2 regions of the Kitasatospora sp. NPDC088391 genome follow, and region 1 is predicted to be linked to the other one. Evidence: riboswitches for the same ligand, from Rfam matches in the RefSeq annotation. Region 1 holds a riboswitch; the other holds the start of a gene.

Evidence for each region. A riboswitch is a leader RNA that binds a small molecule or an ion and turns the genes downstream of it on or off. The one in region 1 is predicted to bind cobalamin.
Region 2: another riboswitch for cobalamin. It lies ahead of ACIQBJ_RS03310 (prenyltransferase/squalene oxidase repeat-containing protein); the one in region 1 lies ahead of ACIQBJ_RS22680 (ribonucleoside-diphosphate reductase subunit alpha).

The regions. Positions count from the first base shown of each region.
Region 1 is NZ_JBIVNB010000007.1:308,119-319,863, forward strand. Features, by position in the region: gene ACIQBJ_RS22645 (sigma-70 family RNA polymerase sigma factor) at 1-240, shown strand, start outside; gene rsrA (mycothiol system anti-sigma-R factor) at 237-602, shown strand; gene ACIQBJ_RS22655 (HD-GYP domain-containing protein) at 730-2,175, shown strand; gene ACIQBJ_RS22660 (HD-GYP domain-containing protein) at 2,172-3,491, shown strand; gene ACIQBJ_RS22665 (tetratricopeptide repeat protein) at 3,653-4,636, shown strand; gene def (peptide deformylase) at 4,708-5,370, shown strand; gene ACIQBJ_RS22675 (ribonucleotide-diphosphate reductase subunit beta) at 5,453-6,448, opposite strand; gene ACIQBJ_RS22680 (ribonucleoside-diphosphate reductase subunit alpha) at 6,469-8,883, opposite strand; cobalamin riboswitch at 9,057-9,184, opposite strand; gene ACIQBJ_RS22685 (GNAT family N-acetyltransferase) at 9,311-9,826, opposite strand; gene ACIQBJ_RS22690 (helix-turn-helix domain-containing protein) at 10,096-11,070, shown strand; gene ACIQBJ_RS22695 (histidine phosphatase family protein) at 11,098-11,745, opposite strand, start outside.
Region 2 is NZ_JBIVNB010000001.1:774,235-782,602, reverse strand. Features, by position in the region: gene ACIQBJ_RS03330 (ECF transporter S component) at 1-586, opposite strand, end outside; gene ACIQBJ_RS03325 (ABC transporter ATP-binding protein) at 583-2,226, opposite strand; gene ACIQBJ_RS03320 (CbiQ family ECF transporter T component) at 2,223-3,377, opposite strand; gene ACIQBJ_RS03315 (hypothetical protein) at 3,374-4,369, opposite strand; gene ACIQBJ_RS03310 (prenyltransferase/squalene oxidase repeat-containing protein) at 4,366-5,961, opposite strand; cobalamin riboswitch at 6,062-6,195, opposite strand; gene metE (5-methyltetrahydropteroyltriglutamate--homocysteine S-methyltransferase) at 6,455-8,368, opposite strand, start outside.

The sequences.
Region 1 (11,745 bases):
AAGGACGCGCTCCAGGCCATTCCGGAGGAATTCCGGATCGCGGTCTACCTCGCGGACGTCGAGGGGTTTGCGTACAAGGAAATCGCGGACATCATGGGTACACCCATCGGTACGGTGATGTCCCGGCTGCACCGTGGCCGCCGCCAGCTGCGCGGCATGCTGGAGGACTACGCCCGCGAGCGGGGGCTGGTCCCGGCCGGTACCGGTGCAGGGCAGGAAGCGAAGGGCACGGGCTCATGAGCTGCGGCGATCCGCACGAGACCGAGTGCGGAGAGGTGCTCGACCACCTCTACGAATTCCTCGACAACGAGATGCCCGAGGGCGACTGCGTCAAGCTGCGGGTGCATTTCGACGAGTGCTCGCCGTGCTTGGAGAAGTACGGCCTGGAGCAGGCGATCAAGGCACTGATCAAGCGCTCCTGCGGCTGCGACGACACCCCGAGCGACCTCCGCTCGAAGGTGCTCGCCCGGATCGACTCGATCCGGGCCGGGCAGCGCACCGGCGAGGTCGACACCTCGGTGATCGAGGTGTCCTCGGTCAGCATCGAGGTGACGGTCGAAGGCAAGGCCGGGCACGGCTCGGCGATCGCCACCGCCGAGTAGTCACTCACTCGATCGGGTGAGCTGTCGCTGCTCCGACTGCGGCGATCCGCGATCGTGCGCCGCGCCCGTGCGGGCGGGCCCTATTCTCTGACGAGTCCTCACGTCGGAGGGCCCGGTACGGGCGGGGGTGGCCGAGATCGCCAGCGAACGCGAGCACAGCGCCCTGCCCCCGCGGGCCGCGGCCTACCTGGCCGTCGTGCTCGCGGCCGCCCTCGCGGTCCTGCTGCCGCTGGCCGCCGTCGGGCCCGGGTCGGAGTGGCCGCGGATCGGCCTGCTGGCCCTGCTGCACCTGTGCCTGGAGTCGCTGGCGCAGGGCGCCCGCACCCCGTGCGCCCGGCTGTGGCGCTGGCTGCGCGGCCGCTCCGGCGACGAACCCGCCGCCGACCCGCGCGGCAGCGGCTTCTTCCCGGTGCTGTTCGCCGGGGTCCTGATGCTGCCGCCCGCCGCGGCCGCGCTGGTCGCCCTGCCGGGCGCGCTGCTCGGCCCGGCCGCGCCGCCGCGCGGGCTGCGCCGGATCTGGAACGCCGCCCAGCTGGCGCTGGCCGCGGCCGCCGCCGCCGAGGTGTTCCGGCTGCTCGGCGGGGTCCGGCTGCTGCTGGGCACCAGGTTCCCCGGCGCGGCCCTCGGCGCGCTCGCCGCGATCCTGACGTTCTGCCTGGTCAACGGCGTCCTGGTGGCCGGCATGGTCCGGCTGACCTGCGGCTCCTCCGGCCAGGGCGCGCTGCGCGCGGTCCGCCGGGCCGCCCCCGCGGCGCTGCTGCACGGCTCCGGCGGCCTGATGATCGCGGTGCTCTGGCAGGGCCCGTACGGCGCGTTCGCCGCGGTGCTCGGCCTGCTGCCGCTGACCATCACCGCCTGGCTGTCCGCGCAGGGCCACCGGGAGCGGGCCGCGCACCGGGCCACCGTGCAGGCCCTGGTGCAGGCCGTCGAGATCAAGGACGCGTACACCCGCGGCCACAGCGAACGGGTCGGCCGGGCCTCGGTGCTGATCGCCCGCCAGCTCGGCCTGACCGAGGACCGGGTCCGCACCCTGCACTTCGCCGGCACCCTGCACGACGTCGGCAAGCTCGCCGTCGCCACCGAACTGCTGCGCCGCAACGGCCCGCTGACGGAGGCGGAGCGGCGCGCCGTCGAGGTGCACCCGGTGTTCGGGCACGAGCTGGTGCGGCGGCTGGACTTCCTCGGCGAGGGCCGGGACGGCATCCTGCACCACCACGAGCGGATGGACGGCCGCGGCTACCCGCACGGCCTGGCGGGGGAGCGGATCCCCGAGTTCGCCCGGATCATCTCGGTCGCCGACGCCTTCGACTCGATGACCTCGACCCGCTCCTACCGGCGCGGCCGCCCCGTCCCCGAGGCGGTCGCCGAACTGGAGCGGTGCGCGGGCAGCCAGTTCGACCCGGTGATGGTGGGCGCCCTGGTCGAGGCCGTCGCCGAGCACGGCTGGCAGCCCGAACCGCCGCCCCCCGGCGGCTGGGACGGCGAGGTCCCGGACATCCCGCTCGGCGTGCCCGAACCCGCCCGGCTGCCCAAGCAGTCCGGGCAGGGCCTGCCCACCGGAGGGCCGGTGTGACGCCCCGCCGCCCCGTCCCCGCCGACCTGCTGCACGCCGTCGCCGCGCTGCTCGGCGCCGCCGCGGTGCTGCACCTGCTGCTGCACGGCGCCGGCCAGACCGGCGTCGCGCTGGCCTTCACCGGGCTGATCGCGCTCGGCCAGTGCGCCGGGCCCGCGCTGCCCGGCGACCGCGAGCCCGCGCCGGTCGCCACCGCCGTCGCCCTCGCCTACGCGCTGCTCGGGCCGCTGCACGGACTGCCCACCACACACGGCGTCCTCCAGGTCGCGGCCGTCACCGCGGCCGGCACCGGGCTCGGGCTCGGCGCGCAGAGCGCCGGCCGGTACGCCCTCGCCGCGCTCCGGCACCGCCCGCCCGCCCCGCTCGGCGGACTGGACGCCGCCGCCCGCCGCCTGGTCACCGTCGCCTTCGCCGCCCTGCTGTTCCAGCCGCTCTACAACACCGGCGTCACCGACCGGCTCCCCGGCCCCGCCTACGGGGCGCTGCTCGCCGGGATCGCCGGCCTGGCCGCGCTCGGCGACGCCGTGCTGGCCGCCGCCCAGCAGTGCGCCCGCACCGGGCTGCGGTACGCGGCCGCGCTCGACGACCAGCTGCACGCGCTGCTCGGCATCGGCTCCGCGCAGGTCGCCACCGGACTGCTGCTCAGCCTGCTCGCCGGGGAGGCCGGGCTGTGGGCGCTGCCGGTGTTCTGCGTGCCGCTGCTGCTCGCCCAGGCCTCGTTCCGGCGCGCCGTCGCCGTCCGGGCCACCACCGGGCAGACCATCGAGACGCTGGCCCGGGCCACCGAGATCGCCGGCTACACCACGCCCGGGCACGCCCGCCGGGTCGCCGACACGGCGTGTGCGCTGGGGCGCGAACTCGGCCTCGGCAGCCGGGAGCTGACCCTGCTGGAATACGCCGCCCTGATGCACGACATCGGCCAGCTGTCGCTGGTCGAGCCGGTGCCCGGCGGCGCCACCGCGCTGCTCGCCGACGGCGAGCAGCAGCGGATCGCCCGGCTCGGCAGCGAGGTGATCCAGCGCACCGGCGTGCCGAAGCAGGTGTGGCAGCAGGTCGCCCGGCTCGCCGACCCGTGCCGGCTGGCCGACGGCCGGCACGACCCCAGCCTGCCGCTGGCCTCGCGGATCATCCGGGTCGCCAACGCCCACGACGACCTGCGCACCGCCGCCGCCGACCGCCCCCGGGCCGGCGCGCTGGACCCGCTGGAGCACCTGCGCCTCGACTCCGGCCGCGGCTACGACCCGGTGGTGCTGGACGCGCTGGCCCGGCTCGGCCGCCGCGGCCACCGCGCGGCCCGCTCCCGCCCCGCCGCCTGAGCCCCGCCCGCCGCGCACCGCGCCCGCCGGGGCCCGTCCCCCGCACGGCCTGAATGGCCGCGCGGGGCGCGCGGCCGAGGGCTGCCGTGGTTGGATGCGGTCGTGGCGGGAAGACCCGGAGGCGGGGCGACCCGGTGACGACCAGACGGCAAGGGACCAACGTGAGGATCTTCCACCGCGCACGGCACCGTCCGTCGGCGACCTGGCGGCAGACCACCGACCGTGCCTTCACGCTGATCGGCGACGGCCGCTACGAGGACGCCGGGGCGCTGCTGGTGATGGCCGCGGACCTGGAGCCGTGGCTGTCCGACTCCTGGTTCAACCTGGCGCTGCTGCACAAGTTCCGCCGCGACTGGGAGCAGGCCCGCTCGGCCGGGCTGCGCGCCGTCGCGCTGCTGGAGCGCCAGCACGGCGCCCCGGACTGGTGGAACCTCGGCATCACCGCCACCGCCCTGCAGGACTGGCCGCTGGCCCGCCGGGCCTGGCAGGCGTACGGGCTGCGGCTGTCCGGCGGGCCGACCGCGGCCGGGCCGATCGAGCTGGACCTCGGCACCACCCCGGTGCGGCTGTCCCCGGACGGCGAGTCCGAGGTGGTGTGGGGGCGGCGGCTCGACCCGGCCCGGATCGAGGTGCTGTCGATCCCGCTGCCGTCCTCCGGCCGCCGCTGGGGCGAGGTGGTGCTGCACGACGGCGCCCCGCACGGCGAGCGGGTCGCCGACGGCGTCGCCTACCCGGTCTTCGACGAGATCGAGCTGTGGGCGCCGTCCCCGGTGCCGACCTGGGTGGTGCTGCTGCAGGCCGCGACCGCCGCCGACCGGGACGCACTGGAGAAGACCGTCTCCGACGCCGGGTACGCCGCCGAGGACTGGACGTCCTCGGTGCGGCTGCTGTGCCGGACCTGCTCGGAGTCCCGGATGGCGATCGACGACGGCCGCACCGCGCACCACGACCCGCACGACGACGGCGACCCGCTGCACCCCGGCCACCTCAGCCACCTCAGCCAGGGCGCGGCCGGCGGCCCCTGGCAGGTCGAGCGGGAGTGCGGCATCGCCGCGCCGGCCGGCCTGGTCCGCTCGCTGCTGGAGCGGTGGGCGGCGGCCTCGCCCGCGACCCGCGCCTACCGGGACCTCGAAGAGGTCTGCTGACCCCTCCGGGCCCGCGCCCCGTAGGCTGGGCCGGTACACCAGGCGGATGCGGACGAAAGCGGAACCGAGCGATGGCCGAGCACCACGACCACGACCACGACCACGAGCACGACCACGCGCACGACCACGCGCACGACCACGCGCACGAGGACGGCGAGCCCCTGCGGGTGGTCGGCGAGGAGCCCGACCTGACGAAGGGCACCGCCCGGCCGATCACCGTGGTCGGCAACCCGGTGCTGCACCGCGAGGTGAAGACGGTCACCGCCTTCGACGGCGAGCTGTCCGCGCTGATCGACGACATGTTCCAGTCGATGTACGCGGCCGAGGGCGTCGGCCTGGCCGCGAACCAGATCGGCGTCGACCTGAAGGTCTTCGTCTACGACTGCCCCGACGACGAGGGCGTCCGGCACATCGGCCACGTGGTCAACCCGGTCCTGGAGGACCTCCCGGCCGGCCGCCGGGTGCTGGACGACGGCCAGGAGGGCTGCCTGTCGGTGCCCACCGCCTACCAGGAGCTGGCCCGCCCCGGCTACGCCGCCGTCACCGGCCAGGACAAGGACGGCAACCCGGTCCGGGTCGAGGGCACCGGCTTCTTCGCCCGCTGCCTCCAGCACGAGACCGACCACCTGTACGGGTACCTGTACATCGACCGGCTCTCCAAGCGGGACCGCAAGGACGCGCTGCGGCAGATGGCCGACGGCACCCCCAAGTACGCGACCGTCCCGAACGACTGACGGCCCGGCAGGAACGGCGACAGGGCCGCACCCCCGGCGGGGGTGCGGCCCTGTCGCGTGCGGCCGGTGCGGCGGGCGCGGCCTAGAAGTCGTCGTCGAAGGAGACCGAGCCCTCGACGGCGACCTGGTACGCGGAGACCCGGCGCTCGAAGAAGTTGGTCAGCTCCTGGACGTTCTGCAGCTCCATGAACCCGAACGGGTTGGTCGAGCCGTACCGGACCGGCAGGCCGAGGCGGGCCAGCCGCTGGTCGGCGACCGCCTGCAGGTACTCGCGCATCGACTCGGTGTTCATGCCGGGCAGGCCCTCGCCGCACAGGTCGCGGGCGAACTGGAGCTCGGCCTCGACGGCCTCCTCCAGCATCTCGGTGACCTGCCGCGCCATCTTGTCGTCGAAGAGGTCGGGCTCCTCCTCGCGGACGGTGTCGACCACCGAGAACGCGAAGTCCATGTGCATCGACTCGTCGCGGAACACCCAGTTGGTGCCGGTCGCCAGGCCGTGCAGCAGGCCGCGGCTGCGGAACCAGTACACGTAGGCGAACGCGCCGTAGAAGAACAGGCCCTCGACGCAGGCCGCGAAGCAGATCAGGTTGAGCAGGAAGGCCCGGCGGTCGTCCTTGGACTGCAGCGAGTCGAGGTGGTCGACCGCGTTCATGTACTTGAAGCAGAACTGGGCCTTCTGCGCGATGGAGGGGATGTTCTCCACCGCGGCGAAGGCCGCGTTGCGGTCCTCCGGGTCGGGCAGGTAGGTGTCCAGCAGCGTCAGGTAGAACTGGACGTGCACGGCCTCCTCGAACAGCTGCCGCGACAGGTACAGGCGGGCCTCGGGGGAGTTGATGTGCTTGTAGAGGCTCAGCACCACGTTGTTGGAGACGATCGAGTCACCGGTGGCGAAGAACGCGACCAGCCGCCCGATCATGTGCCGCTCGCCCTCGGAGAGCTTGGCGAGGTCGGCGACGTCGGAGTGCAGGTCCACCTCCTCCACGGTCCAGGTGTTCTTGATCGCGTCCCGGTACCGGTCGTAGAACGACGGGTAGCGCATCGGACGGAGCGTCAGCTCGAAGCCCGGGTCGAGCAGCATCTTCTTCCGGTCGTCGGTGCTCACTGGCAGGCCTCGCAGGACTCGGGGTTCTCCAGCGAGCAGGCGATGGCGTCCTGCTCGGCCTGGGAGAGGGAAGGGGTCTGCACCGGCACGGGGGCGGCGGTGCGGGTGGCGCCGGACGCGGCCTGGGCGATCCGGGTCGCCGGGCGCGAGCGCAGGTAGTAGGTGGTCTTCAGACCGACCTTCCACGCGTACGAGTACATCGAGGAGAGCTTGCCGATGGTCGGCGCCGCCATGAACAGGTTCAGCGACTGGCTCTGGTCGATGTACGGCTGGCGCGCGGCGGCCAGGTCGATCAGGGCGCGCTGCGGCAGCTCCCACGCCGTGCGGTACAGCGAACGGACCTCCTGCGGCAGCCAGTTGAACTCCTGGATGGAGCCGTTGGCGTCGCGCAGCGCGTCCCGGGTCTGCTGGTCCCAGACGCCCAGCTCCTTCAGCTCGCGCACCAGGTACGGGTTGACCTGGAGGAACTCGCCGGAGAGGGTCTCGCGCTTGAACAGGTTGGAGACCTGCGGCTCGATGCACTCGTAGACGCCCGCGATGGACGCGATGGTCGCGGTCGGGGCGATCGCCAGCAGCAGCGAGTTGCGCAGGCCGGTGGTGGCGATCCGGGCGCGCAGCGCGTCCCAGCGCTCCGTCCACCGCGGGTCCGCGCTGCCGAAGTGGTCGATGTGCAGCTGGCCGCGGGCCGCGCGGGTCTCGCCGTACGCCTCGTGCCGGCCGAACTGCTCGGCCAGGTCGGCGGAGCGCTCGTAGGCGGTGAGCATGATGCGCTCGGCGATCAGCGTGGACAGGGCCTTCGCCTCGGCCGAGTCGAAGTCCAGCCGGAGCTGGAAGAAGACGTCCTGGAGGCCCATCACGCCCAGGCCGACCGGCCGCCAGCGGGAGTTGGACGTCCCGGCCTCGGTGGTCGGGTAGAAGTTGATGTCGATCACGCGGTCGAGGAAGGTCACCGCGGTGCGCACGGTGGCGTCCAGCCGGTCCCAGTCCATCGCGTTCGCCAGGTCGGCGGCGGTGGCGCCGGCGGCGACGTGCGCGCCCAGGTTGACCGAGCCGAGGTTGCAGACCGCGGTCTCCGAGTCGTCGGTGACCTCCAGGATCTCGGTGCACAGGTTCGAGGAGTGCACCGTGCGGCCCGGCAGCGCGGTCTGGTTGGCGGCCCGGTTGGAGGCGTCCTTGAAGGTCATCCAGCCGTTGCCGGTCTGCGCCAGGGTGCGCATCATCCGGGCGTACAGGGTCTGCGCCGGGATGGTGCGGACGGCCTTGCCGGCCAGCTCGGCCTTGACGTACGCCTCGTCGAACTCGGCGCCCCACAGGTCGACCAGCTCGGGCACGTCGGCCGGGGAGAACAGCGACCAGTCGGCGTTGGCGTTCACGCGGCGCATGAACTCGTCCGGGATCCAGTGCGCCAGGTTCAGGTTGTGGGTCCGGCGGGCCTCCTCGCCGGTGTTGTCGCGGAGCTCCAGGAACTCCTCGATGTCGGCGTGCCAGGTCTCCAGGTAGACGCAGGCCGCGCCCTTGCGCCGGCCGCCCTGGTTGACCGCCGCCACGGAGGAGTCCAGGGTGCGCAGGAACGGCACGATGCCGTTCGACTTGCCGTTGGTGCCGCGGATCAGCGAACCGCGCGAGCGGATCCGCGAGTAGGACAGGCCGATGCCGCCGGCGTGCTTGGACAGCCGGGCGATCTGGGCGTACCGGTTGTAGATCGAGTCCAGGTTGTCCAGCGGCGAGTCCAGCAGGTAGCAGGAGGACATCTGCGGGTGCCGGGTGCCGGAGTTGAACAGCGTCGGCGAGCTGGTCAGGTACTCCAGGCGGCTCATCAGGGTGTACAGCTCGGCGACCTCGCGCACCGACTCCTGGGAGGTGCCGACCGCCAGGCCCGCCGCCACGCGCAGCAGGAAGTGCTGCGGGGTCTCGACCACCTTGCGGGTGATCGGGTGGCGCAGCAGGTAGCGGGACTGCACGGTGCGCAGGCCGAAGTACTCGAAGCGGTCGTCGCCCGACTCGTCGATCAGCGAGTCGAACAGGTCGGCGTGCTCGGCCACGAACGCGGCGGTGGCGTCGCCGATCAGGCCCTCGGCGTGGCCCACGGCCACCGAGGAGGAGAACGAGGTGACCTGCTGGGTGGCGGCCTCGTCGCGGATCTCCAGCGCCAGCAGGCGGGCGGCCAGCTTCGAGTACTGCGGGTCCTCGGCGATCATCGACGCGGCGGCCTCCACGGCCAGCCCGCGCAGCTCGGCGAAGTCCGAGCCGGCGTGGCGGCCGCGCAGCGCGGCGGCGGCGACGTGGCCGGGGTCCACCTGGGGGAGATCGGTGCTGCGGTCGGTGAGCAGCCGGAGCAGCGCCGCACCGGGGTCGGTGAAGGCGTCGGCGGTTCCCTGGGACGGCAGGGTGACTGAGGCGGCGACGGTCAAGGCGCACTCTCTCCTGTGGCGGCGGCGGACGTGGCTCGGGGTGTCCGGGACCGTACGCGGCCAGGGGAGGGCAGCACGGAGGAACGCGTACGCGTTCCGGCGCGCCGAAGACCACCCCCGGTCCGCCCGCGAGACCGGACGGCAAAGCTGTGCTGCATGGCGTCTGCGGGGATGCCGTGTCGCACACCGTCGGCAGGTCCTCGGACTCTGCGGGCGTCGCTACAGCCCGCTCACCGTTGCGGGGCAGTCCCGGACTCGCACCGGGTTCCCCTGCGTCGACAGCGAGAGTGAGCATACATGTAGTGGCGGCTGGAGCTGGAAGCACCAGATGTAGTAGAGCGTGTCGTGTCGGTGGCGCCGCGCGTAGACAACGAAAACACCGGTGGCGGGCCGTCGGGGACGGCCCGCCGGGGGCCGGGGGAGCGCCCTAGGACGGTGCGTGCGGGAACCGCGTCGTGTACACCAGCAGGTCGGTGCCGGGGTGCGGCGACCAGTAGCGCTCGGGCGCCAGGGCGAAGCCCAGCGCGTCGTAGATCCGGTGGGCGTGGCGCATCTCCGGACGGGTGGAGAACGCCATCCCGGCCAGGCCGAGTTCCCGGCTGCGGTCCATCGAGGCCGCCACCAGGGCCCGGCCGACGCCGCGGCCGCGGGCCGCCGCGCCGACCGCGAGCATCCGGATCTCGCCCTCGTCCGGCCCGGCGATGTCGGCCCACGGGGTGCCGCCCGCGGCGAAGGTCACGCAGCCGAGCACGGCTCCGGTTCCCGCGTCGTCGACGGCGACCAGGAGTTCGGCCTCCCGGTTGCGGCGGGCGGTGTCGCGGAGGAGGTGGACGTAGTCGGAGTCGGGCCGGGTGTGGCCGTCGCCGACGAAAGCCTCGACGGTGACCTCCGCGGCTGCGGCGAGGTCGTGGTCGAGGGCGCGGCGGACGATCGGGGAGCGCATCCGGACAGTGTGCCGGACGCGCTCCGGCGCGGGTCGTGCAGGTCCGGGTCGTAGGGGTAGCCGGTGGGCCGGTGCCGGTCCGAGCGACCGTGGGCGGTGGTGCGTTCCAGGTCGCGGCCGACCAGGACGCCGAGGAGTCCGAAACTGCCGAGGAAGCCCAGCAGGGCGAGCGCGGTGGTCATGGCTCCACCCTCCCGCCCGGCGCCCGCCGCGACGAGTGGCAGGAACGCCCCATTGCCGCGAAATCCTGCCACTGCCATGCTGGGCGGATGCTGAGCAACGTCGCGGTGATCGTGCTGGAGGAGATCCACCCCTTCGAACTGGGCGTGGCCTGCGAGGTCTTCGGCCTGGACCGGAGCGGGGCCGGCCTGCCGGTCTACGAGTTCGGCCTGGTCGGCGACCGCCCCGGCCCGATGCGCACCCACGCCGGTTTCGACGTCCACGTCCCGCACGGCCCCGAACGGATCGCCGAGGCCGACCTGGTGATCGCCACCGCCACCGGCATTCGCGAGCAGTACCCGGCCGTGCTGATCGAGGCGCTGCGGGCCGCCCACGACCGCGGCGCCCGGCTGCTGTCGATCTGCTCCGGCAGCTTCCTGCTCGGCGCCGCCGGACTGCTCGACGGCCGCCGCTCCACCACCCACTGGCAGTACGCCGACCTGATGGCCGCCCGCTTCCCGCTCACCACCGTCGAACCCGACGTGCTGTACGTGGACGACCACCCGGTGATCACCTCGGCCGGCACCGCCGCCGGCATCGACGCCTGCCTGCACCTGGTCCGCCAGGAGCAGGGCGCCGAGGTGGCCCGCGGGATCGCCCGCCGGATGGTCGTCGCCCCGCACCGGGAGGGCGGCCAGGCCCAGTTCATCAGCCGCCCGCTGCCCGAGGACGGCGCCGACTCGCTGACCGGCGTGCTCGACTGGATGCGCCGCCACCTCGACCGGGAGAGCAGCGTCGAGGACCTCGCCCGGCGCGCCCACATGTCGCCGCGGACCTTCGCCCGGCGCTTCCAGCAGGAGACCGGCACCACCCCGCACCGCTGGCTGACCGGCCAGCGGGTGCTGTTCGCGCAGCGCCTGCTGGAGTCCACCGAGGAGAGCGTCGACGCGGTCGCCGCCCGCTGCGGCTTCGGCAACGCCGCCACCCTGCGGCACCACTTCGGCCGCCGGCTCGGCACCACCCCGCTGGCCTACCGGCGGGCCTTCGGCGGGACCGGCCGGGCCGGGGTGCGACAGAGCGTCTGAGCGGGCTCCCGGGCGCCCGCCGCGCCCTCAGGACAGGTGCTCGGTCCGGTTCCAGCCGGCCGGCCGCAGCCGCCCGTCCCGGGCCCGCCACACGCTGGCCGAGCAGTTCGCCACCGGGTCCAGCGCCAGCAGCTCCTCCTCGCCGAGCCGGTCCAGCACCTGGCGCAGCATCAGCACCGTGCAGTCGTGCGCGACCACCAGGACCGGCCGCCCCGCCTCCTCCTCGCACAGGTCGCGCAGCAGGTCGCGGACCCGCAGCGCCACGTCCAGCCAGGACTCGCCGCCCGGCGGCCGGTAGTACAGCTCGCCCAGCCGCCGCCGGCGCTCCGCCTCGGCCGGGTGGTCGCGCTCGATCGCGGCCTTGGTGAGCATCTCCAGCACGCCCAGCTCGCGGTCGCGCAGCCGCTCGTCGTAGCGGACCGCCAGCCCGACCGGGACGGCGCCCAGCCCGCTCGCCTGGGCGAGCGCGATCCGGGCGGTCTCCGCCGTCCGCACGTACGGGGAGCACCAGACCGCCCGGGGCCGGTCCGCGGGCGGCCGGGCGGCCCACCAGCGGCCCAGGTCGCGGGCCTGGTCCTGGCCGTGCAGGGAGAGCGGGATGTCGGCGTCCCGGGAGGTGATCGGGACGGAGAGCGCGCCGGTCGCGTCGGCGTGCCGGAACTCCACGTTGGCGGT
Region 2 (8,368 bases), on a different contig from region 1:
TGTGCGGGTCGAGCGAGAACGGCCAGAACGACAGGTTGAGCAGGAAGCCGAACAGGTAGCCGGACAGCGCCCCGTACCCGGCCAGCATCAGCACCTCGGCCCGGCCGCCCAGCCGGGGCAGCAGGCCCGCGACCAGGCCGACGAACGCGCAGCCGAACATCTGGTACGGCATCCACGGGCCGACGCCGCCGGTCAGCAGCGCGGACGCGAACAGGGAGGTGCAGCCGAGGGTGAAGCCGAAGCCGGGGCCGAAGACCCGGCCGGCCAGGACGAGCAGGAAGAAGACGGTCTCCACCCCGGCCGTCCCGGCCCCGAGCGGGCGCAGGCCGGCGTTGACGGCCGAGAGCACGCCCAGCATGGCCAGCGCCTTCGCGTCGATGCCGCCCGAGGCGATCTCCGAGACCACCACCGCCAGGATCAGCACCAGCAGCGCGCCGAAGATCAGCGGCGGCGCGTACGCGGACCCGAACCGGCCCGGCGCCACGACGAACGGCCAGGTGAAGGCGGTCAGCCCGGCGAACGCGGCGCACGCGATCACGGCCCGGGCCCTCGGCGGGACGCGGACGGCCCGGGCGTCGGCGGTCATCGGCCGGCCTCCGGTTCCGGCGCGTGGGCCGGTCCGGCGAGGGCGGCGGCGACCTGGCCGACCGTCAGCCAGGGCAGCGGGGCGAGGACCTTGGCGGTCTGCGGGGCGAACACCGGCGAGGCGGTGATCACGGCCGGGGTCGGGCCGTCCGCGACGACCTCGCCCTCGGCCAGCACCACCACCCGGTCCGCGGCGGCGGCCGCGAACTCGACGTCGTGGGTGGCCACGACCACGGCCCGGCCCTCCGCGGCCAGCCGGTCGACGATCCCGGTCAGAGCCTCCTTGGCGGGGTAGTCCAGGCCCCGGGTGGGCTCGTCCAGCAGGACGACGGGCGGGGCGGCGGCGAGCTGGACGGCCAGCACGAGGGCCAGCTGCTGGCCCTCCGACAGGTCGCGCGGGTGCAGCCGCCCCGGGATGCCGGGGGCGAGGACGTCGAGCAGGACGCGGGCGCCGCGCCCCGGAGCGGGGTCCGACTCCCGGTCGGCCTGGGCGAGTTCGGCGTCCACGGTGGCCAGGTAGAGCAGGTCGGACGGGGTCTGCGGGACCAGCCCGACCAGCCGCCGCGCCTCCGCGGCCGACACCCGCTTCGGGTCCCGCCCGCCCACCAGCACGCTGCCGCCCTGCCGGGCGCCCGAGCCCTGCAACGCCCACAGCAGCGAGGACTTCCCGGACCCGTTGCGCCCCATCAGCGCGGTCACCTGGCCCGCCCGCAGGTCGAGCGACACCTCCCGGACGGCGACCTGCCGCCCGTGCCGGACCACGACCCGCTCCGCGCGCAGCAGTCGTTCGCTCCGGCCGCGGGAGGCGCGCACCGGCGGCGCCGGACGCGCGGCCAGGCGTGTGCGCAGCGGCCCGGCGGCCCGGCGGGCGTCGCGCACCGACAGCGGCAGCGGCCGCCACCCGGCCAGCCGGCCCAGCTCGACCACCGGCGGCGCGATCGCGGTGGCGGCGAACAGCTCGGCGGGCGGCCCGTACCGGACGGTGCCGTCACCGGGCAGGTACGCGACGCTGTCCGCGTACTGCACCACCCGCTCCAGCCGGTGCTCGGCCAGCAGCACGGTCACGCCCAGGTCGTGCACCAGCCGGGTGACGGCGGCCAGCACCTCCTCGGCTGCCGTCGGGTCGAGCGCGGAGGTCGGCTCGTCCAGCACCAGGACGCGCGGGTGCGCGGTCAGCACCGAGCCGATCGCCACCCGCTGCTGCTGGCCGCCGGACAGCTCGTGCAGCGCCCGGTGCCGCAGGTCGGCCAGGCCCAGCAGGTCGAGGGTCTCCTCGACGCGCTTGCGCATCACCTCCGGCGGGACGGCCAACTGCTCCATCGCGTAGGCGAGTTCCTCCTCCACCGTGTCGGTGGTGAACCCGGCGAGCGGGTCCTGCCCCACCACGCCCACCACGTCGGCCAGTTCGCGCGGCGGATGGTGCGCGGTGTCCCGGCCGTCGACCGTGACCCGGCCGTGCAGGGTGCCGCCGGTGAAGTGCGGCACCAGGCCGTTCACCGCGCCCAGCAGCGTCGACTTGCCGGCGCCGGTCCGGCCCACCACCAGGCACAACTCGCCCTCCGGGATCGTCAGTCCGACATCCCGCAGGACCGGCTCGGACGCGCCGTGGTACACCACGGAGACCTGGTCGAAACGGATCACTCGGACACCTCGGAGAGTTCGCGGTCAAGGCGGGGGCGCGGGGACGGCACGGACGCCGCCACCGGAGGGCGGCCCGGCGGCGGGGCCAGCACGCCCGCCGCCCCCGCCAGCAGCAGGGCCAGTGCCGGGACGAGCGGCAGGGACGGCCAACCCAGCGGGTACAGCGAGGGGTTGAGGGCCGTCGCGTCGTAGCCCACCGACCCGCACAGCAGGACGGCGGCGGCGAGGCCGCAGCCCGCCACCCCCCACTCGGCGCCCCGCCACGGGTCCGGCCGGTAGGTGGTGCGCCGCACCCGGCGCCCGCCCAGCGCCAGGCCCGCCACGCACAGCGCCGACCCGGCCGCCAGCGCGGGCAGGCCCAGCCAGGCCGGGGCCGTCCCGTCCAGCAGCCCGTACAGGCCGGTGCACAGGCCCGCCATGCCCGCCAGCAGCAGGACGCCGGTCAGCCTGCGGGAGGCCCCGGTCGCGGCGCCGGACCGGCCGTAGCCGCGCGAGTCCATCGCCGCCGCCAGGTGCAGCGAACGGTCCAGCGCGTCGCTCAGCACCGGCACCACGATCCCGCGCAGCGCGTGCAGGCCCTTCGCCCGACCGGCCCGCAACCTCCGGGCCCGGCCGACCCGTTGGACGCTCGCCACCAGCTGCGGGGCGACGCTCAGCGCCACCGTCACCGCCACCCCCAGCTCGTACAGCGCCCCCGGCAGCACCCGCAGCGCCCGCTTCGGGTTGGCCAGCGTGTTGGCCGCGCCGACGCAGCACATCAGACAGGCCAGCCGCAGCCCGTCCACCGCCGAGGACAGCACCGCCTCCAGCGACACCGGCCCGCCGATCGAGATCCCCGCGTACCAGGCGGGCGTCGGCAGGTGCGGCAGGGTCAGCAGCACGTGGTCGTCCGGCGTCACCCCGGTGGCGAACACGCACCGGAACAGCACCCGGACCGCCACGATCGTCAACGCCAGCCACAGGTAGTACGTGAAGCCGCGCGCCCACGGGGCCTCGGTGCGCCGCGCGGTCACCACGAAGCCCAGCACCGCCAGGACCAGCAGGAGCAGCAGCGGGTTGGTGGTCCGGGACGCCGCCGTGCCCACCGCCAGCGCCCACGCCCACCAGGCCAGCGGATGCAGGTCGCGCGGGACGCGCCGGTCGCCGCTCACTCGCGGTCCGCCCGGTGGCGGCGGCGCACCGCCACCACCGCCGTCGCGGTGCCCAGCGCGGCCACCAGCACCACGCCCGTCACCACCGGGGCGATCGAACCGGAGGAGGAGCGCGGGGCGTCCGCGAGCGGCGCGGCGTCCACCGAGGCGGAGGAGGAGCCGCTCGCGGCGGGGGACGGGGCGTCGGACGGGGACGCCTCCGGCCCCGGGGTGTCGGAAGCGGCGGCCGGGGCGCTGTCCGACGGCTCCGGAGCGGTTCCGGCGGGCGGCGGATCACTCGAACTCCCGCCGCCGGTGGTGCCGTTGCCCGTCCGGGGCGTCGGAGCGGAGGGCCTTCCGCCTCCGCCCGTGCTCCCGGCGGTGCCGCCCCCGCCAGTGCCGCCACCGGACGAACCGCCCGTGCCGCCTCCGTTCGTGCCGCCGGAACTCGACCTGTCCGCATCGGAGTCGAGGGCGCGCACCGAGTCCGGCGAGAAGGACGGGCCGCCCCGGGAGCCGCCGATGTCGGTCTCGCCGAACACCCAGGCGTCGACGCTCCCCGGCAGCGGGTGGTAGCTCATCGCGCCCAACCGGCTGTAGGACCAGGTGTGCTGGCCCGGATCGGCGTGCCAGTACGACCAGTAGGTGGTGGCCGGCGGGGTCAGCACGCACTTCTCCTGCTCGGGCGGCGGGAACTGCTTGCCGCCCTGGTAGCCGCTGTACCCGATCCGGCAGATGAAGCCGGGGCCGTCGTGCTGGGTGCCGGTGGTCTTCCAGCCGCCCTGGTTGAGGAGTTGGTAGCCGGTGGTGGGCGTGCTGCCGCAGGCGCGCAGCACCGGTCCGCCCCAGCGGCCGAAGTCGATCGCCAGTACCACGTTCCGGCTGGTCGTGCACTGGTCCATCGGGAGCGCCTCCGCGTGCGCGGACGACGGGGCGAGGCCGCCGAGCGCCACCGCGAGGACCGCCCCCGCCGCCGCGCCCAGCCGGGCCGGACGGGCGAGCCGCCCGCTCACCGCTCGCCCCCGTCGGCCTTCGTCCGCCGCCGGACGGCGACCAGCACCGCACCGCCGGCCACGGTCAACAGCACGCCGGGAAGGACGAGTTCGAGGGCGTCGGTGCCGGTGGACGCCAGCCCGCCCGCGGAGGGGCCGCTGCCCGTGCCGGGGGAGTCGCCCTGCGAGGGCGTGGACGCGGACGGCGACGGGGAGTCCGACGGGGACGGGGAGCCGGAAGCGGACGGCGGCGCGGACGGGGAGTCCGACGGGGATGCGGACGGGGACGGGGATGCGGAGCCGGATGCGGACGGGGAGCCGGATGCGGACGGGGACGGGGAGCCGGAAGCGGACGGCGACGGCGAGGGCGAGGGCGAGCCGCTGGGCTCCGGGGTGCCGGTGCCCCCGTCCAACCGGTGGCTGAGCGTGCCGAAGGAGCGGCCGGTCACCCCGCCCGCGGCCTGGGCGGCGGCGCGCACGTCGGAGGTGCGCGGGCCGTCGGCGGCGACGGCGAATCCGCCGTCCGGGTTCTGCTGCCCGGCCAGGAACTCGGCGGCCCGGGCGATCCGGGCCGCGTACGTGCCCTGGCGCAGGCTCAGGCACTGGACGGCGAGGGCGGCGGAGTTGACCGAGTTGCCCGCCGAGCCGGGGAAGCCGCCGTCCGGCAGCTGCCGGTCGGCCAGCCAGCCGAGGGCCCGCTCGACGGCCTGCCTGCTCCCCTGGTCGGGCAGCAGGTCGAGGGCCATCGCCGCGATCGCGGTGGAGTCCACGTCCGGCGTGTGGGAGTCGGGGATCAGGCTGGGCCAGGAGCCGTCCGCGTTCTGCAGCCCGCGCAGGTAGGCGATCGCGGGCCCGGCCTGCTCGGCGTGCCCGGCCCGGACCTGGGCGATCACGGCCAGGGACTGGGCGAACACCGACTGCGCCCACTGGTGGTTGCCGGGCCCGTCGCAGCCCGCGTCCGCGTCCGCGTGGTCGCAGACCGTCCCGTCGAGGGCGGCGATCAGGTCGTGCCCGCCGAAGTTCCGCGGGTCGCGGCCGAGGACCTCGGCGAGCAGCGCCTCCTTGCCGATCGAGCCGCCGCCCGCCCACTCGGTGCCGATCGCCGTCCAGTCGTCGACGGACCGGTCGGAGCGGTCCTTGCCCCGCTGGTCCAGGAAGTCGGCGATCCGGCGCAGCGCCGCGTCGTCGGTGCCGGTGGCGGCCAGCGCGAACGCGGTGTCGATGGTCAGGCCGAAGTCGGCGAAGTCGGGGAAGCCCTCGTAGTAGTGGCCGTCGACCAGGCGGGCGGGGTCGGTGAGGTAGCCGCCGGCCCTGGCCAGGTCGGGGGTGCGGGCGGCCCGGGTGCTCGGGTCCGAACTCGCGGACGGGATCGGGTCGTCGCCGCAGGGCTCGGCGGCCGGGGCCGGGACCGGGGTACCGGTGGCGGTCCGGCAGAAGAGGCCCGGTCCGTCGTGCAGCAGGTCGATGCCGGTGGCGCTCGCCGGGCCCGGGCGCCCGAGCAGCAGGGTGCCGGTGGTGGCGGCCGCGACGAGCGTGGCGAGCAGGACGGCGGCCGGGCGGCGGCCGCGACCTCTGGACGGGTGCGTGCTGGTGCTGCTGTGACTGACCCTCACCGGTGACTCCCTGATCGGGTCGCGGCGGGGTGTGACGGGGCAGCGGACGGCGGACGAGCCCCCGTACCGACTGCGTCGTAGTCCGCGACGACGCATGTGGTGCTGACGAACCCTCGCGGCCAGGCATTCCGGCTCCCCCACCGGGCGGGCGGGGTCACGGTTGCGGGTCAGCGCCGGAATCGCACCGGCTTCCCCTGGCTGTCGAGGTGGAAAACCCGCTCATCAGACCATGGTGGCTGAGGGTGCGTCAACGTGGCCGCCCACCGGGCAGGCCGCACCCCGAGCAGCTCGAAGCATGCGCAACTGGTCAACACGACAAGGGAGTTGGTTGCCGGGGCGGACCATGGCGGCAGGGCGGTGTCGGGTACGTCACCTGCCGGCCGCGCGCCACCGGTGCGAGCCGCCCGCCCGATCCGGGCCGCCGCCGCCCCCGACCGCTCCGGCCGGTCCGGGCGGGCGGGCGGTGTGCCCGCCTGCCCGGACCGGTGCCGTGTCAGTCGATCCGCCGGTCCCGCAGTTCCGCGCGCAGGGTGCGGGCGGCGGCGACCAGGCTGTCGATCGAGGCCCGGGTCTCCGGCCAGCCGCGGGTCTTCAACCCGCAGTCGGGGTTGACCCACAGGCGTTCGGCCGGGATCGCCGCCAGCCCGGCCCGCAGCAGGCGCAGCGCCTCCTCGGTGCTCGGCACGCGCGGGGAGTGGATGTCCCACACGCCCGGGCCGACCTCGGCGAGGTAGCCGGCGTCGCCGAGTTCCCGGGCGATCCGCATGTGCGAGCGGGCGGCCTCCAGCGAGATCACGTCCGCGTCCAACTCCTCGATGGCGTGCAGGATGTCGCCGAACTCGGCGTAGCACATGTGGGTGTGCACCTGGGTGTCGGCGCGGACCCCGGAGGTGGTGAGCCGGAACGCGTCGGTCGCCCAGTCGAGGTACGCGGGCCACCCGGCGCGGCGCAGCGGCAGCGTCTCGCGCAGCGCGGGCTCGTCGACCTGGATCACGGCGGCGCCCGCCGCCTCCAGGTCGACGACCTCGTCGCGCAGGGCGAGCGCGACCTGCCGGGCGGTGTCGGCGAGCGGCAGGTCGTCGCGGACGAACGACCAGGCCAGCATGGTGACCGGGCCGGTCAGCATGCCCTTGACCGGGCGGTCGGTGAGGCCCTGCGCGTAGGCGAACCAGTCGACGGTCATCGGCTCCGGACGGGAGATGTCGCCCGCCAGCACCGGCGGCCGCACGTACCGGGTGCCGTAGGACTGCACCCAGCCGTGCCGGGTCGCCAGGTAGCCGGTCAGCTGCTCGGCGAAGTACTGCACCATGTCGTTGCGCTCGGGCTCGCCGTGCACCAGCACGTCCAGCCCGGCCCGCTCCTGGTACGCGACCACCTCGCGGACCTCGGCCTCCATCCGCTTGCGGTAGTCCGCCGCGTCCAGTCGTCCCGCGTTCAACTCGGCCCGGGCGGTGCGCAGTTCGCCGGTCTGTGGGAAGGAGCCGATGGTGGTGGCGGGCAGCAGCGGCAGCTGCAGCCGGGCCCGCTGCGCCGCGGCCCGGACGGCGTACTCGGCGCCCCTGCGGGTGTCGGCGTCGGTGACGGCGGCGGCCCGGGCCCGGACGGCCGGGTCGCGGGTGATCGGGGAGGCGGCGCGGGAGGCCAGGTCGGCCCGGTTGGCGGCGAGTGGGGCGGCGATCGCGGGCGAGCCCTCGCGCAGGGCCCGGGCCAGCAGCGCCGTCTCGGCGGCCTTCTGCCGGGCGAACGCCAGCCAGCGGCCGATCTGCGGGTCGACGTCCCGTTCCGCGGCGGTGTCCAGCGGCACGTGCAGCAGCGAGCAGGACGGGGCGACGTCCACCGTGCCGGCCAGGCCGAGCAGGGTGCCGAGCGTGGTCAGCGAGGCGCCCAGGTCGTTGATCCACACGTTGCGGCCGTCGACCACGCCCGCGACCAGCCGCTTGCCGGGCAGGCCGCCGACGGCCGCCAGGTCGGTCAGGTTCCCGGCCGCCGGGCCGGTGAAGTCCAGCGCCAGGCCGTCCACCGGGGCCTTGGAGAGCGTGATCAGCGCCTCGCCGAGGCGCTCGAAGTACGAGGCGACCAGCAGCTTCGGACGGTCCGTCAGCGCGCCCAGCGCGCGGTAGGCGCGGGCGGTGGCGTTCAGCTCGGCCGGGGTGCGGTCCTGGACGAGCGCGGGTTCGTCCAACTGCACCCACTCGGCGCCCGCCGCCCGCAGGTCGGCCAGCAGTTCGGCGTACACCGGCAGCAGCCGGTCCAGCAGGGTCAGCGGCTCGAAGTCGGCGGGCCCGTCGGGCGCGGGCTTGGCGAGCAGCAGGTAGGTGACCGGGCCGAGCAGCACCGGGCGGGCCCGGTAGCCCTGGCCGAGCGCCTCGCGCAGCTCGCCGACCTGCTTCGCGGAGTGCGCGGAGAA